DNA from 3 places in the Micromonospora sp. CNZ309 genome. Region 2 is predicted to be linked to each of the others. Evidence: predicted binding sites of a transcription regulator. Region 2 holds the regulator's gene; each other region holds the start of a gene.
The links. The regulator HrcA, encoded in region 2, represses chaperone genes, less so after heat shock. The targets are predictions, from matches to a motif close to GGTTNGCACNCTCNNNNNGAGNGTGCNAACC.

Region 1 (5,610 bases), 600 kb from region 2:
CGCCGGCGAGGATGTTCTGCAGGCCCTGCGGGGTGGCGTCCTGGCCGGTCACCGGGACCTTGCCGTTGAGCTTGTTCTTCTTCAGCACCGAGATGGCCGCGTTGCCGAGGCCGTCGTTGGCGGCGAGCACACCGTCGATCTTGCCGCGCTGCTGGGTGAGCATCTGCTCGAAGATCGTGGCCGCCTGGGCGTTGTCCCACTCCGGCACGTTCTGGTCCGGGCCCTTGGTGTACTCCTTCGAGTCGAACTTCGGCTTGAGCACCGAGTCGTACCCGTTCTTGAACAGCGTGGCGTTGTTGTCGGTCGGGGAGCCGTTCAGGTAGGCCACGACCGGGTTCTTGGCACCCTTGTCGGTCAGGCACTTGCTCAGGCCCTCGCCCTGGAGCTTGCCGACGGCCTCGTTGTCGAAGCTGACGTAGTAGGTGGCCGAGCCGCCCAGCGTCAGCCGGTCGTAGTCGATGGTCGCCACGCCCTGGGACTTCGCCTTGTCCAGGACGGCCTTGCCGGTGCCGGAGTCCAGGTTGACGATCATCAGGGCGGTGACGCCGTTGGTGATCATCTGGTCGGCGATGGTCTGGAAGGCGCTCTTGTCGCCCTGGGCGTTCTGGATGTCGTACTCGACGCCGGCGGCCTCGAACGCCTCCGTCAGGAACTTGCGGTCGGCGCCCTCCCAGCGGGCGGAGGACTTGCTGTCCGGAAGGATCACGCCGATCTTCGGCTTCTTCTCGGAGGAGCCGCCGGCGTCGGAGCCGGAGTCGTCGCCGCAGGCGGCCATGCTGCCGGTGGCCAGCAGGCCCACGGCGGCGAAGGTGAGGAAGCCCTTGCGCATCTGCAGGGTCCTTTCGGGGGTGGGGGATGATGTTGTTTTGTTGTGTCCGGCAACGTATTCCGCGTCACGCCGTGGGCACAAGACCACCGAGGTCGCGAGTTTGTTGTCGGCAGTAACAATTCAGCAACGTCCCTGACACCTGGCCGACGTGCACCGGGGGAGCGCTTTCCCGCCGCGCGCCGGAGCGGCGCAGCTCAGTGGGCGGCCAGCGGGGCCGTGGCCGCCCCGGTGAGCGCCACCAGATCCTGCGGGGCGAGCTGGAGCTGGAGCCCGCGCCGGCCCGCCGAGACGTAGACGGTGGGATGGTCGAGCGCCGACGAGTCGAGCACGGTGGGCAGCCGCCGCCGCTGCCCGAGCGGGCTGATCCCGCCGCGTACGTAGCCGGTGGCCCGTTCGGCCACCGCCCGGTCGGCCATGGTGGCCCGCTTGCCACCGACGGCCGCGGCGAGCGCCTTGAGGTCCAGCTCGCCCGTGACCGGCACGACCGCCACCGTCAGCGCGCCGTCGACCTCGGCGACCAGCGACTTGAACACCCGCTCCGGCGGCACCCCCAGCGCCGCCGCGACCAGCGCGCCGTAGTGGGGCGCGTCCGGCGAGACGTCGTACGGATGGGTGCTGTGCGGCACCTTCCGCTTCGTCAGCAGCGCGGTCGCCGGAGTGCCCTGTCCCGCCATGACGGTCAAGCTAACCCGCTGTCGCCCGACCCGCGACCCGAAACGGCCGGGCGGTCGACACCCGCGCCGGCCCCGGTCGCGCGCTACCCGGCCGGGCGGCAGACGAGCACGGTCGGCGCCCCGGCGACCCGGGTCAGCACCAGGCTGGCCGGCTCGTCCCCGGCCAGCCGCAGGTCCCGCCGGAGCTTCTCCGGCTCCAGCGCCGACCCGCGCTTGAGGATCTCCACCCGCCCGACCCGACGCTCCCGCAGCAGCGACCGCAGCCGCTTGAGCGAGAACGGCAGCACGTCGGTGACCTCCAGGCAGCGGGCGAACGGCGTCGGCGTCGGGGCGTCCGTGTAGAGGTAGGCGATGCTCGGGTCGGCCAGCGTCGCGCCCAGGACGTCCGCCAGCTCCGCGACCAGGTGCGCGCGGACGACCGCCGGGTCCGGGTCGTACAGGAAGCGGCGCGGCGGGCCGACGGCGGCCTCGGCGGCGCCGGAGCCGGTCAGCTGGTGGCAGCCGCCGGGGTCGGTCGGTCGACCGGAGGCCTCCGCCGCCGCGCCGGGGGTGCCGGCCGGAAGCCCTGCCCTGCCGCGCAACACGGTGGCGCAGCGGGGAACCCGCGCCAACTCGCCGCACCACAGGGCCGCCTCGACCAGGTCGCCGTCGACGCTCACCCACTCGGCCTCCGCGCCCGCCGGGACGAGCGCGTGGTCGATGCCGGGGGCCACCTTCACGACCGTGTGCGGCACCCGCTCGGCCAGCCCGACCACGAAGTCCCAGGGCGGGGAGTAGGCGTTGGGGTCGAAGATCCGCCGTCCGGTGCCCGCCCTGCGCCGCGCCGGGTCGCAGAACACCCCGTCGACCCGGCCGACGTCGAACGCGGTGGCGTCGCCGCACTCCACGGTGAACAGTTCGGCCAGCCCGGCCGCCTCGGCGTTCGCGGCGGCCATCGCGGCGGTCACCGGGTCGGCCTCCACGCCGTACACCCGGATGCCGGCGCGGGCGGCGGCGAGCGCGTCCGCGCCGAGGCCGCAGCCGAGGTCGGCGAGGGTGCGCACCCCGGCGGCCCGCAGCCGCTCGGCCCGCCGTGCCGCGACGACGCCCCGGGTGGCCTGCTCCAGCCCGGGCCGGGTGAGGAACATGCGCGCCGCGGCCGGCCCGAACTTGCCGACCGCCCGGCGGCGCAGTTCGGCCTGGGTGAGGGCGGCCGACGCCAGGTTGGCCGGCAGCCCCGTCGAGCGGAGCGCGGCCGCCGCGGTCAGCGGGTCGCCGCCGGCCACCCGCGCGGCGGCGTCGAGCGCGGCCGACCCCTCGGGCGTACGCAGGGCGGCGAGCTGGTCGAGATCCACCCGGTCATTGTGGTCGTCGGACCCGACGCGCCGGGCGGCGGGTTGGCACTCTCCTTGACGGAGTGCCAGCCGAGGAATAGCCTGCGATTAGCACTCTCACCCCGAGGGTGCCAGCTTCCGGGCCTCGTGCCTGGGCGCTGAACGCCAGGCGGACCGGCACCCGCGACGACGGCCCCGCCCGGTGGCATGTGGCAGATTGACGCTGGCCGGCTTGCCGGTCGGTAACGAAACCAGTACCCCAGGAGGGTATGCCCGTGACTACCGCGACCAAGGTTGCGATCAAGCCGCTCGAGGACCGGATCGTGGTCCAGGCGAACGAGGCTGAGACCACCACGGCGTCGGGCATCGTGATCCCCGACACCGCCAAGGAGAAGCCGCAGGAGGGCACCGTCCTCGCTGTCGGCCCGGGCCGGATCGACGACAAGGGCAACCGCGTGCCGATCGACGTCAAGGTCGGCGACACCGTCCTTTACTCGAAGTACGGCGGCACCGAGGTCAAGTACGCCGGCGAGGAGTACCTGGTGCTCTCCGCCCGCGACGTCCTCGCGGTCATCGAGAAGTAAGCAACCGATCAGTGTCGTCGCCCCGGTCCGGCTCGCCGGGCCGGGGCGACGTCGCTTCGAAGGGACATTCATGGCGAAGATCCTGAGCTTCTCGGACGACGCCCGGCACCTGCTCGAGCACGGTGTCAACGCCCTCGCTGACGCGGTCAAGGTCACCCTCGGCCCGCGCGGGCGCAACGTCGTCCTGGACAAGAAGTTCGGTGTGCCCACGATCACCAACGACGGCGTGACCATCGCCAAGGAGATCGAGCTCACCAACCCCTACGAGAACCTCGGTGCGCAGCTGGTCAAGGAGGTGGCGACCAAGACCAACGACGTCGCCGGCGACGGGACCACCACCGCCACCGTGCTGGCCCAGGCGATGGTCCGCGAGGGCCTGCGCAACGTCACGGCCGGCGCCAACCCGGCCGGCCTCAAGCGGGGCATCGACGCGGCGGCCGCCAAGGTCTCCGAGGCGCTGCTCGGCCGCGCGGTCGACGTCGCCGACAAGAAGTCGATCGCGCACGTCGCGACGATCTCCGCGCAGGACGCCACGATCGGCGAGCTGATCGCCGAGGCGATGGAGAAGGTCGGCCGCGACGGCGTCATCACCGTCGAGGAGGGCTCCGCCCTGCACACCGAACTGGACGTGACCGAGGGTCTCCAGTTCGACAAGGGCTTCATCTCGCCGAACTTCGTCACCGACATGGAGTCGCAGGAGTCGGTCCTGGAGGACCCGTACATCCTGATCACGACCCAGAAGATCTCGGCGATCGAGGAGCTGCTGCCGCTGCTGGAGAAGGTCCTCCAGAACAGCAAGCCGCTGCTGATCATCGCCGAGGACGTCGACGGCCAGGCGCTGTCGACGCTGGTGGTCAACTCGATCCGCAAGACCCTCAAGGTCTGCGCGGTCAAGGCCCCCGGCTTCGGTGACCGGCGCAAGGCGATGCTCCAGGACATGGCGATCCTCACCGGCGCCGAGCTGGTCGCGCCCGAGCTGGGCTACAAGCTCGACCAGGTGGGCCTGGAGGTGCTCGGCACCGCCCGGCGCGTCGTGGTCGACAAGGAGAACACCACGGTCGTCGACGGTGGCGGCAAGTCCAGCGAGGTCGCCGACCGGGTCGCGCAGATCCGCAAGGAGATCGAGGCCTCGGACTCCGACTGGGACCGCGAGAAGCTCGCCGAGCGGCTGGCCAAGCTCTCCGGCGGCATCGCGGTCATCAAGGTCGGCGCCGCGACCGAGGTCGAGATGAAGGAGCGCAAGCACCGCATCGAGGACGCGATCGCCGCCACCAAGGCCGCGGTCGAGGAGGGCACCGTCCCGGGCGGCGGCGCCGCACTGGTGCAGATCCTGCCGGCGCTAGACGACGACCTCGGCTTCACCGGCGACGAGAAGGTCGGCGTCTCGATCGTGCGCAAGGCGCTTGTCGAGCCGCTGCGCTGGATCGCCCAGAACGCCGGCCACGACGGCTACGTCGTCGTGAACAAGGTCGCCGGCAAGGAGTGGGGCCACGGCCTCGACGCCGCCACCGGCGAGTACGTCGACCTGGCGAAGGCCGGCATCCTCGACCCGGTGAAGGTGACCCGCAACGCGGTCACCAACGCCGCGTCGATCGCCGGCCTGCTGCTCACCACGGAGAGCCTCGTGGTGGAGAAGCCGGAGAAGGCCGAGCCGGCCGCCGCCGGTGGGCACGGCCACAGCCACGGTCACGGCCACCAGCACGGCCCGGGCTTCTGACCCTCGCCGTACGCCTCGTCGGGGCGCACCGTCCGCGTGACGGTGCGCCCCGACGCCCTTGCGGGCGCCGGCGCGACTACCGGCCGGCCGGTGCATCGGAAACACTGGCCCGATGAGCAGCACGACGCGCGGCTACGCCGCCCTGGCCGGGGTCACCGCCGCCGCGGTGGCGATCGGCTGCGCCGAACTGGTGGCGGTGCTGACCGGCCCCCGTTCGGCGCCACTGGTCGCCGTCGGGGGGCTCGTGGTCGACACGGTGCCCGAGCCGCTCAAGCAGCTCGGCATCGCCCTCTTCGGCACGTACGACAAGATCGCCCTGCTGGTCGGGACGGGCCTGCTGCTCGCCGCCTCCGCCGCGCTGCTCGGCGTGCTGTCCCGGCGCCGGCTGGCGATCGGCCTCGCCGGCATCGCCGCCTTCGCGGCCCTCGGTGTGGCCGCCGCCGTGACCCGGGCGGGCGCCGGGCCCGCCGACGCGCTGCCCTCGCTGCTCGGC
Region 2 (5,610 bases):
GACCTGATCTACGGCACGCCGGGGGAGAGCGAGGCCGACTTCGCCGCCTCCCTCGACCAGGTCGTCGCCGCCGGGGTGGACCACGTCAGCGCGTACGCCCTGATCGTGGAGGACGGCACCCGGCTGGCCACGCGGATGCGGCGCGGCGAGCTGCCGTACCCCTCCGACGACGTCGCCGCGGACCGCTACCTCGCCGCGGAGGCCGCCCTCGGCGCGGCCGGTCTCTCCTGGTACGAGGTGTCGAACTGGGCCCGCGACGAGGCGGCCCGGTGCCGGCACAACCTGCTCTACTGGACCGGCGCCGACTGGTGGGGTCTCGGCCCGGGCGCGCACAGCCACGTCGGCGGCGTGCGCTGGTGGAACGTCAAGCACCCCACGACGTACGCGAAGCGGCTGGCGGCGGGCGGCTCGCCCGGCCTGGCCCGCGAGGTGCTCACCGCCGACGAGGCGCACATGGAGGACGTCATGCTCCGGCTGCGCCTCGCTTCCGGGCTGCCGCTGGACGCCCTGGACGAGGCCGGCCGGGCCGGTGCCGCGCGGGCCCTCGGCGCCGGGCTGCTGGCCGCCGACGAGCACGCGGCCGGTCGGGCCGTGCTGACCCTGCGCGGCCGGCTGCTCGCCGACGCGGTCGTGCGTGACCTGCTGCCCTGAACCGCGTGCCGGGGCCGGCCGGGGGAGCGGCCGACCCGGGTCACCTGGTGAAGGCGTAGGTCATCGGGTAGCGGTAGAGCACGCCCTCGTTGGCCTTGAGCCCGCCGACGATGCCGAAGATCAGCGGCACCAGCCAGACGAGCATCGGAACGAAGAACAGCACCCCGCAGGTGATCAGCGTGACCACCCAGCTCAGCACCCCGACGATCGTCCAGGTGAGCTGGAAGTTCAGCGCCGCGACGGCGTGCGCCCGGGCGGTCGGGGACTGCTGCCCCCGGACCATCAGCGCGATCAGCGGCGCCAACCAGCCGAGCAGGCCGCCGCCGACGATCACGCCGGCCGCGCCGCCGAAGTGGGCGATGAGGGCCCAGTTCTTGTCGTCGTTGCTGGCGTAGCCGCCCGTCGGCGCACCGTAGCCACCCCCACCGGGATACCCGGCCCCGGGCGGCGGGAAGCCACCGGGCGGCGGATAGCCGGCCCCGGGCGGCGGCTGACCACCGGGCGGGGGAAGGTCGCCGGGCAGCGGATGGTCGCCGGGCAGCGGATGGTCGCCGGGCGGGGGGTAGCCGCCCGACGGCGGCTGGTCACCGGTGGGCGGCGGATAGCCACCGGGCGGGGGATAGCTGCCCGGGCCCGGTGCCCCGGACAGTGGAGCGGTGGATTCGTCGGAGCCGGCGGGGCCGGGGACCCCGGACGGAGCGGTCGGGTCCGGCGGGAAGCCGGGGTCCCCCGCTCCGGGAGGGCGAGGCGGTTCGGTCATGGAGGTCACGGTAGGTGCAGCCGGCAAGGCGGCACCAGCGTGACACCGGTCGGGATGTCCGAATGGCCGGTCCCGGGCACCCGCGGGCGGGCCGGCACGGTCGGCGATCGGACCGATCGCCCCAGGTCGATCATCGCGTCGGGGGGCCCACCGACGTAGACTGGCACTCGCTACAGTCGAGTGCCAGCAACCAGCCCGCCCGGCCCCGCGTGTGCCGGTGCCGACGTGCGACAGGAGGTGGGGAGGATGGGTCTCGACGACCGCAAGCTCGCCGTGCTGCGCGCGATCGTCGAGGACTACGTCGCCACGCAGGAGCCCGTGGGCAGCAAGGCGCTGGTCGAACGACACCAGCTGGGGGTCTCGCCGGCGACCGTCCGCAACGACATGGCCGTGCTGGAGGAGGAGGGCTACATCCGCCAGCCGCACACCAGCGCCGGCCGGGTGCCCACCGACCGGGGCTACCGGCTCTTCGTGGACCGGCTGTCCCGGGTCAAGCCACTCAGCCCGGCCGAGCGCCGGGCCATCGAGCGCTTCCTGGTCGGCGCCGTCGACCTCGACGACGTGGTGCACCGCACCGTCCGGCTGCTGGCGCAACTGACCCGGCAGGTCGCCGTCGTGCAGTACCCGAGCCTGGCCCGTTCCTCGGTGCGCCACCTGGAGCTGGTGCCGATCTCCACCACCCGGCTGATGCTCGTCATGATCGCCGACACCGGCCGGGTCGAGCAGCGGCTGGTCGAGCTGCCCGCCCCGATCCCCGCCGACGACGTCACCGACCTGCGCCGGCTGGTCAACGAGAAGCTGGTCGGCACCCGGCTGTCGGAGACCCCGCCGCTGGTGCAGGCCCTGGTCGAGGAGTCGGTGCCGCACCTGCGCCCGGCCATGACCACCCTCTCCACCGTGCTGCTGGAGACGCTGATCGAGCGGCACGAGGAGCGGATCGCGCTGGCCGGCACGGCCAACCTCACCCGGGGTGGCCTGCTCGACTTCCAGGGCTCCCTGCGCCCCATCCTGGAGGCGCTGGAGGAGGAGGTCGTCATGCTCAAGCTCATCGGCGAGGCCGAGCCGAGCACGACGCGGGTGCTGATCGGCGACGAGAACGAGATCGACAACCTGCGCGCCGCCTCGGTGGTCAGCACCGGCTACGGGCCGGGCACGACCAGCGTCGGCGGCCTCGGTGTGCTCGGGCCGACGCGGATGGACTACCCCGGCACCATCGCCACGGTGCGGGCCGTGGCACGCTACGTGGGCGAGCTGCTGGCCCAGAACTGACCAGTCAGGGCCGACGGCCGGCTCCCGCCGCCGACCGGCGCAACGCGAGACGAACATGAGGACACGGAACGCAGTGGCCAGGGACTACTACGGCATTCTCGGGGTGAGCCGGGAAGCCTCCGACGACGAGATCAAGCGCGCCTACCGCAAGCTGGCGCGGCAGTTCCACCCGGACGTGAATCCGGATCCGGAGGCCCAGGAGAAGTTCAAGGACATCAACGCCGCGTACGAGGTCCTCTCGGACGACCGGAAACGGCAGATCGTCGACCTGGGCGGCGACCCGCTCGCCCCCGGGGGCGGGGGTGCGGGGGGCCCGGGTGGCCCCGGCGGCGCCGGGCCGTTCGTCGGCTTCCAGGACATCATGGACGCGTTCTTCGGCGGCGCGGCCGGCGGCTCGCGGGGTCCCCGACCCCGGACCCGGCCCGGCGCCGACGCGATCCTGCGCCTGGAGCTGGATCTGCACGAGACCGCGTTCGGCGTCGAGGCGCCGATCACCGTCGACACCGCCGTGCTCTGCACCACGTGCTCCGGCGCCGGCACGGCGGCCGGCACCCACCTGGCCACCTGCGAGGCGTGCGCCGGGCGGGGCGAGGTGCAGTCCGTGCAGCGCACCTTCCTCGGTCAGGTGGTCTCCGCCCGGCCGTGCACGGTCTGCCAGGGCTACGGCACCACCATTCCGCACCCGTGCCCGACCTGCGCCGGCGACGGCCGGGTCCGCACCCGGCGTTCGCTGACCGTCAAGATCCCGGCGGGTGTCGAGGACGGCATGCGCATCCGGCTCGCCCAGCAGGGCGAGGTCGGTCCCGGCGGCGGCACGGCCGGCGACCTCTACGTGGAGATCCACGAGCGGCCGCACGACGTCTACTCCCGCAAGGGTGACGACCTGCACTGCCGGGTCACGGTGCCGATGACGGCGGCGGCGCTCGGCACGCGGCTGACCATCAAGACGCTGGACAGCGAGGAGACGGTCGACGTCAAGGCCGGCACCCAGCCGGGCAGCACCATGCGGCTGCGCGCGCGGGGCGTGCCGCACCTGCGCGGCACCGGCCGGGGCGACCTCTACGTGCACCTCGACGTGCGTACCCCCACCAAGCTCGACGCCGACCAGGAGAAGATGCTGCGCGACTTCGCCAAGACCCGGGGCGAGGAGGTCGCCGAGCTCACCAAGCAGGGCGGCTTCTTCTCCCGGATGCGCGACGCCTTCAACGGCCACGCCTGACGCGGGACCGGGTCGCCGCCCACCGCGGCGACCCGCCCCGGTGGCGTCGGCTCCTGCGGGCTCGTGGCCCCGGTGCCTGCCGGGGCGGCTAGCCTGATCGTCGTGTCCGCGCCGCTGTTCCTGGTCGAGTCGCTGCCCACCGCCGACCAGCTCACCCTGGGCGGCCCCGAGGGCCACCACGCCGCCACCGTGCAACGGCTGCGCGTCGGCGAGGAACTGCTGCTCGCCGACGGCCGGGGCGGCACCGCGTCCGCGGTGGTCACGGCCGTCGGCCGGGGCACCCTCGAACTCGACGTCGTCTCCCGGGGGTACGTCGACGCGTCCGTCCCCCGGCTCGTGGTGGTGCAGGGCATCGCCAAGGGCGACCGGGGCGAACTGGCCGTGCAGGCGATGACCGAGGTCGGGGTGGACGAGATCGTGCCCTGGGCGGCGTCCCGCTCGGTGGCGCAGTGGCGCGGCGACCGGGGCGCCCGGGCCCGGGAGAAGTGGGTGGCGACGGCCCGGGAGGCGGCGAAGCAGGCCCGCCGGTCGTGGCTGCCGGTGGTGGCCGGCGCCCCCGACGAGTCCACCCCGACGGTGGCCCGCCGGATCGCCGGCGCCGCCGCGGCGTTCGTCCTGCACGAGGAGGCGAGTGAGCGGCTGACCACCGTCGAGCTGCCCGCCGCCGGTGAGGTCGTGCTGGTCGTCGGCCCGGAGGGCGGCATCGCCCCGGCCGAGCTGACCGCCTTCACCGGGGCCGGCGCCCGGCCGGTGCGGCTGGGGCCCTCGGTGCTGCGTACGTCGACCGCCGGGGTGGCCGCCCTCAGCGTCCTGGCCACCCGCCTCGGCCACTGGTGACCCACGGCGGCACCCGACCCGACGGGGTCGGTCACCAGCGGTGCGGGCCCCGTCGGTGACCGTCGCCGGCGCATCGCGTCCCGCATGGTCGGGGCGAGCGCCCGGCGGGGGTCAGAGCCTGGGAAAGACGTGCACCGGCTGTTCCTCCGGGTCCAGGTCCAGCCCGGCCGGGCCGATGATCCGCGGGTCCGGGACGCCGACCACCTCGTGGTCCTTGTCGGTGTAGTCGAAGCGGCTCAGCACGTGGCGCATCGCCTCGATCCGGGCCCGCTTCTTGTCGTTGCTCTTCACCACCGTCCACGGGGCGTCGGCGGTGTCGGTGTAGAAGAACATCGCCTCCTTGGCCTCGGTGTACTCGTCCCACTTGTCGAGCGAGGCGATGTCCATGTCGGAGAGCTTCCACTGCCGCACCGGGTCGACCTGGCGGACGGCGAACCGGGTGCGCTGTTCGTTCTGGGACACCGAGAACCAGAACTTGACCAGGCGGATGCCGGAACGCACCAGCATCCTCTCCAGTTCGGGGGCCTGGCGTAGGAACTCGAGGTACTCCTTGCGGGTGCAGAAGCCCATCACCCGCTCCACCCCGGCGCGGTTGTACCAGGACCGGTCGAACAGCACGATCTCGCCGGCCGCCGGCAGGTGCCCGAGCCACCGCTGGAAGTACCACTGGGTGGACTCCCGTTCGTTCGGCTTGGCCAGGGCCACCACCGACGCGCCGCGCGGATTGAGGTGCTCCATGAAGCGCTTGATCGTTCCGCCCTTGCCGGCCGCGTCGCGCCCCTCGAAGAGGATCACGAGACGCTCGCCGGACTCCCGGATCCAGTCCTGGAGCTTCAGCAGCTCGATCTGGAGCAGCCGCTTGTGGTGGTCGTAC
Region 3 (5,610 bases), 930 kb from region 2:
TGCCGTTCGACCGGCTCGACTACGGCGACGCCGAGCAGCAGGCGGAGATGGCCGGCGTCGACGAGCCGGCCGACGATCCGGTGACGCTGGTCGACGAGCCGGTGCAGATTCCGCAGCCGTACGACCGGGCGCAGAAGAGGCGCAACCAACGGCCACTGCCGACGTGACAGCGGAAGGGGCGGACCGCTGACGCGGCCCGCCCCTTCCGGCGTACGGAGCTGGACTCAGAAGTCCATGTCCCCGCCACCCGGACCAGCCGGGGCGGCCGGGGTCTTCTCCGGCTTGTCCGCCACGACGGCCTCGGTGGTGAGGAAGAGCGCCGCGATCGACGCGGCGTTCTGCAGCGCCGAGCGGGTCACCTTGGCCGGGTCGATGATGCCCGCGGCCAGCAGGTCGACGTACTCGCCGTTGGCGGCGTTGAGGCCGTGACCCGGGTTGAGGTTGCGGACGTGCTCGACGACCACGCCACCCTCGAGACCGGCGTTGACGGCGATCTGCCGCAGCGGGGCGTCCAGCGCGATCTTGACGATCTGCGCGCCGGTCGCCTCGTCGCCGACCAGGTCCAGCTTGTCGAAGGCGGTCTTGCCGGCCTGCACCAGCGCGACGCCACCACCCGGGACGATGCCCTCCTCGACGGCGGCCTTCGCGTTGCGGACGGCGTCCTCGATGCGGTGCTTGCGCTCCTTCAGCTCGACCTCGGTGGCCGCGCCGACCTTGATCACCGCGACGCCGCCGGCCAGCTTGGCCAGCCGCTCCTGCAGCTTCTCGCGGTCGTAGTCGGAGTCGCTCCGGTCGATCTCGGCCCGGATCTGGTTGACCCGGCCCTGGATCTGCTCGGCGTCGCCGGCACCGTCGACGATGGTGGTCTCGTCCTTGGTCACCACGACCTTGCGGGCGCGGCCCAGCATGTCGAGGCCGACGGCGTCCAGCTTGAGGCCGACCTCCTCGCTGATGACCTGGCCACCGGTGAGGATGGCGATGTCGGCCAGCATGGCCTTGCGGCGGTCACCGAAGCCCGGCGCCTTGACGGCGACCGACTTGAAGGTGCCCCGGACCTTGTTGACGACCAGGGTCGCCAGGGCCTCGCCCTCGATGTCCTCGGCGATGATCAGCAGCGGCTTGCCCGACTGCATGACCTTCTCGAGGATCGGGAGCAGGTCCTTCACCGACGAGATCTTGCTGTTGACGATCAGGAGGTAGGGGTCGTCGAAGACGGCCTCCATGCGCTCCGGGTCGGTCATGAAGTAGGCCGAGATGTAGCCCTTGTCGAAGCGCATGCCCTCGGTGAGCTCCAGCTCCAGCCCGAAGGTGTTGCTCTCCTCGACGGTGATGACGCCTTCCTTGCCCACCTTGTCCATCGCCTCGGCGATGATCTCGCCGACGCTGGTGTCACCGGCGGAGATGGAGGCGGTGGAGGCGATCTGCTCCTTGGTCTCGACGTCCTTGGCGAGCTTGAGCAGCTCCTCCGAGACGCTGGCCACGGCGGCCTCGATGCCCCGCTTCAGGGCGATCGGGTTGGCACCGGCGGCCACGTTGCGCAGGCCCTCGCGGACCAGGGCCTGGGCCAGGACGGTCGCCGTCGTCGTGCCGTCACCGGCGACGTCGTCGGTCTTCTTCGCGACCTCCTTGACCAGCTCGGCGCCGATCTTCTCGTAGGGGTCCTCGAGCTCGATCTCCTTGGCGATGCTCACACCATCGTTGGTGATGGTGGGGGCACCCCACTTCTTCTCGAGCACGACGTTGCGGCCCTTGGGGCCGAGCGTCACCTTCACGGCGTCGGCGAGCTGGTTCATGCCCCGCTCGAGGCCGCGGCGAGCCTCTTCGTCGAACGCGATCATCTTGGCCATACGGCGTTGTCCTCCTGGACACTCACGGGCCACCCGGAGTGTGTGTCCCGGATGGGCCGCCTGGTGTACGCACCTTGGGACGTCGCCACCTGGCGACGACGACGTCTCCTCGGCCGGGCCGGATAGCCCGCGACGACCGGCCATGTGCCGCAGCCGCGTCTGGACGCCGCTACGACCGTGGCCCTACCGCCCCGACCATTGGCACTCACGGTATGCGAGTGCCAATGACTTGTTTAGCACTCTCCCCTGCCGAGTGCAAGCACGATGGGCCCGGTCAGCCGAGTTCGCCGGCCAGCCGCGCGCTGTCCACCGGCCCCTCGTGGGCGCGTTGCTCGGCGTACGTGACGACCAGTCCGACCAGCTGGGCGAGGTGGGCCGGCAGGGCCAGCAGCGCGCCCACCACCGCAACCACGATCACGCCGACCGCCGTGCCGGGCGAGTCCATCGGGGTGGTGCCGAACGGCAGCGCGCCGATGCCCTCCACCATGCCCGCGGCGCCGCCGCCGACGATCACCGCCGCCGCCACCAGCGCCACCCGGCCGAGCAGCAGGCCGAGCCGGTCGTGGAACATCCGGAAGGACCGGCCGATCGGGTGCTGCCGCTCGAACAGGTAGACCGGGCCGGCCATGCTCAGCGCGAAGGCGAAGTAGATGCCGGGGATGAAGCAGAGGCAGAGGCCGAGGCCGATGATCACGCTCATCAGCAGGGTCCAGGCCCAGAGGCCCAGGGCCCGGCGCACCCCGTACGACAGGGCGGCGCCCAAGCTGACCGGCTGACCGGCCGCCTGCCGGGTGACCACCCAGGTGCCGGCCGCCCAGCCCAGGCTCTGCACGAAACCGAAGACGAGGGCGCTGCCGAGCACCACGGACAGCATGACGCCCAGGTCGGTCACGAAGGTGTCGGGCAGGGCGGCGGGATCGTCGCCCATCGACTGCTCCCACTTGGCGGTCGGGTCGAAGACCAACGAGAGCACCGACACCACGAGGGCCGGCAGCACCTGGGTGAGCAGCAGGATCGGCAGCAGCAGCAGCCACCCCCGGCGCACCGCGCCGACGCACCGGTTGAACCAGCCGTTGACGCCCGCGCCGGGCGGGGTGACGAGCAGGTCGGCCGGGTCGAGGCCGTGCCCCGGCGGGTACCACCCGTGGCCCGGCTGCCCGGGGTAGGCGACCGGGGCGCCCGGATACCACGGCTGCCCGCCGTACGGGCCCGAGCCGACCGGGTACCCGCCGGTGGGCGGGAAGACCCAGCCCTGCGGCGGCGGACCGGCCGGCGCGCCGCCCGGGGGCGGCGCGGAGGGGTCGGGGTCTCCCGGGGGCGGCGCGGCCTGGGGCGGCTGGTCGGACATGAACCCTCCTCAGCGATGGCTGGAACGGCTCACGATCCTCCCCTGCCGACGCAACCGCGCCGACGCCCGCCCCCAAGGGACGGGCCGGTCACGGGTGCCCCGCGTCGCCGGGTCGCCCCGACCCCCACGGCCGGGCCGAGGGGGCGACCGGCGCGGGGCGGGAGAAGTGCCGGGGTCAGGCGATGACGCGCACGCGCTCGGCCTGCGGCCCCTTCTGGCCCTGGGCGATCTCGAACTCGACCCGCTGGCCGTCGTCCAACGCCTTGTAGCCGTCCATCTCGATCGCCGAGAAGTGGACGAAGACGTCCTGCCCGCCGTCGACGGCGATGAAGCCGTAGCCCTTTTCGGAGTTGAACCACTTGACGGTGCCCTGTGCCACGGTGCACTTCCTCACTCTGCGCGGCGTTCCACGACCCCGGAGGCCGGGCGGGCCGGCACCGGAGGACCACCGGCTCGGCGATCGACGAGGGCCGCTGAAACGGTGACCGAAATCGCACGCTACACGAAGCGTGACGACGGCGCACGACCACAAATCGGGCGAATTTCGACCGAGCGGCATCGGCGTTCATCGCTGTGGTAGGCATGCGTCATGACGAGCGCGCCCGCCGGGTCGCCGCCTGCGCGGCGGGCGGAGATACGTCGGGTCCGGCCGCGCGACGCCGCCCGGGTGCGGGCCCTGCGGCTGGAGATGCTCGCCGACGCCCCACTGGCCTTCCTGGAGACCCTCGCCGACGCGGCGGCCCGGTCGCACGCGGACTACGCGGCCCGGATCGCGTCCGTCTCCGTCGGGGCGGGCACCGCGCAGTTCGTCGCGGACCCGGGCGGCCGGCTCGTCGGGCATGCCGGCGGCACGGCGGCTCCCGGGGAGCCGGGGCTGACCGTGGTGTACGCCGTCTACGTGACCCCGGCCTGGCGGGGCAGCGGCCTCCTCGGCGACCTCGTCGACGCCGTGGCGGCCTGGTCGCGGGCCTGCGGGCGCCCCGAACTGCTGCTGGAGGTCGTGGTCGGCAACGACCGGGCCTACCGCGCGTACCAGCGGCTCGGCTTCGTCGACACCGGCGTACGCGTCCCGCACCCCACCGTGCCGGCGCTCACCGAACTCCAGATGCGCCGCCCGGCCTGACGGGCCGCCCGGCGCCCGGCCCGAGGCCGCCCGGACCGGCCCGCCTGGGGCCGACCCGGACAGCCGCGACGGGGTCAGGCGTGCCGGCGGGACTGCACGACGCGGAACCGGTTGGCGACGTACGCGCCGTCGGTGAGGGCGGAGTTGGCCGCCGCGTTGGCGCCGCTGCCGTGGAAGTCGGAGAAGGCCGCCGACTGGTTCACGAAGACCCCGCCGGTGAGGTTGCAGGACAGGTGCACCCCGACCTCGACCGCCGCCGCCTCGGCCGCGTCGAGGACCGCCTCGTCGGTGGAGTAGACCGCCGCGGTGAGCGCGCCCTTCTCGCCGACCGTGGCGCGCAGGATCTCCAGGCTGTGCGCCGTGGAGCCCGTGGCGATGGCGAACGAGATCGGCCCGAACCACTCCTGCGAGTAGGTCGCGGTGTCGTCGGCCGCCAGCCTGACCACCGTCGGGGTGCGGACCACCGCGCCGGGGAAGGCCGGGTGCTCGACCGTACGCGACTCCAGCACCGCCTCGCCGACCTTGGTGACCGCGTCGAGGCGCTCCAGCACCCCGTCGTTGACGATCGCGCCGGTCAGCTCCACCCCGCGCGCCGGGTCGGCGGTGATCTTGGCGACCGCCGCGGCGATCCCGCCCGCCACCTCGTCGAAGCTCTTGTGCCCCTGGTCGGTCTCGATGCCCCCGGAGGGGATGAGGATGTTCTGCGACGTGGTGCACATCTGGCCGCTGTAGAGGGTCAGGGTGAAGCCGAGGTTGCGGCACATGCCGGCGAAGTCGTCGGTGGAGTCGATCACCACCGTGTTCAGCCCGGCCTTCTCGGTGTAGACCGCCGCCTGCCGGGCGTTGGCCTCCAACCAGTCGCCGTACTCGGTGGAGCCGGTGAAGTCGACGATCTTCACGGCCGGGTGCAGGGCCAGCGTGGAGGCGAGCTTCTCGCCCGGGGCCTCGGGGGCGAGCAGCAGCAGGTTCGGGTCGAAGCCGGCCTCGGCGAGCACCTCCCGGGCGTACTTCACCGTGATCGCCAGCGGCAGCACCGCGCGCGGGTGCGGCTTGACGACCACCGGGTTGCCGGTGACCAGCGAGGCGAACAGCCCCGGGTACGAGTTCCAGGTCGGGAACGTGTTGCAGCCGATCACCAGCGCCACGCCACGGGGCACCACGTGGAAGGTCTTGCTCATCCGCAGCGGGTCGCCCTTGCCGGCCGCCTTCTCCCAACCCGCCGTCGCCGGGTGCCGGGTCATCTCCGCGTACGCGTAGGCGACCGCCTCCAGCGCGCGGTCCAGCGCGTGCGC

Region 1: groES (co-chaperone GroES) is a predicted target of HrcA. The motif match lies at 2,923-2,953, and genes of this name have one in related genera.
Region 3: groL (chaperonin GroEL) is a predicted target of HrcA. The motif match lies at 2,044-2,074, and genes of this name have one in related genera.

What each region holds. Positions count from the first base shown of each region.
Region 1 is NZ_PJNG01000001.1:4,219,177-4,224,786, reverse strand. It holds gene CLT72_RS17485 (sugar ABC transporter substrate-binding protein) at 1-829, opposite strand, end outside; gene ybaK (Cys-tRNA(Pro) deacylase) at 1,024-1,503, opposite strand; partial or broken gene CLT72_RS17475 (THUMP-like domain-containing protein) at 1,596-2,837, opposite strand; gene groES (co-chaperone GroES) at 3,086-3,400, shown strand; gene groL (chaperonin GroEL) at 3,471-5,117, shown strand; partial or broken gene CLT72_RS32870 (molybdopterin-binding oxidoreductase) at 5,230-5,610, shown strand, end outside.
Region 2 is NZ_PJNG01000001.1:3,618,306-3,623,915, reverse strand. It holds gene hemW (radical SAM family heme chaperone HemW) at 1-651, shown strand, start outside; gene CLT72_RS14790 (DUF4870 domain-containing protein) at 692-1,411, opposite strand; gene hrcA (heat-inducible transcriptional repressor HrcA) at 1,658-2,680, shown strand; gene dnaJ (molecular chaperone DnaJ) at 2,754-3,899, shown strand; gene CLT72_RS14775 (16S rRNA (uracil(1498)-N(3))-methyltransferase) at 4,002-4,736, shown strand; gene ppk2 (polyphosphate kinase 2) at 4,848-5,610, opposite strand, start outside.
Region 3 is NZ_PJNG01000001.1:4,545,348-4,550,957, forward strand. It holds gene CLT72_RS19060 (hypothetical protein) at 1-167, shown strand, start outside; gene groL (chaperonin GroEL) at 225-1,847, opposite strand; gene CLT72_RS19070 (hypothetical protein) at 2,122-3,195, opposite strand; gene CLT72_RS19075 (cold-shock protein) at 3,371-3,574, opposite strand; gene CLT72_RS19080 (GNAT family N-acetyltransferase) at 3,785-4,318, shown strand; gene paaN (phenylacetic acid degradation protein PaaN) at 4,393-5,610, opposite strand, start outside.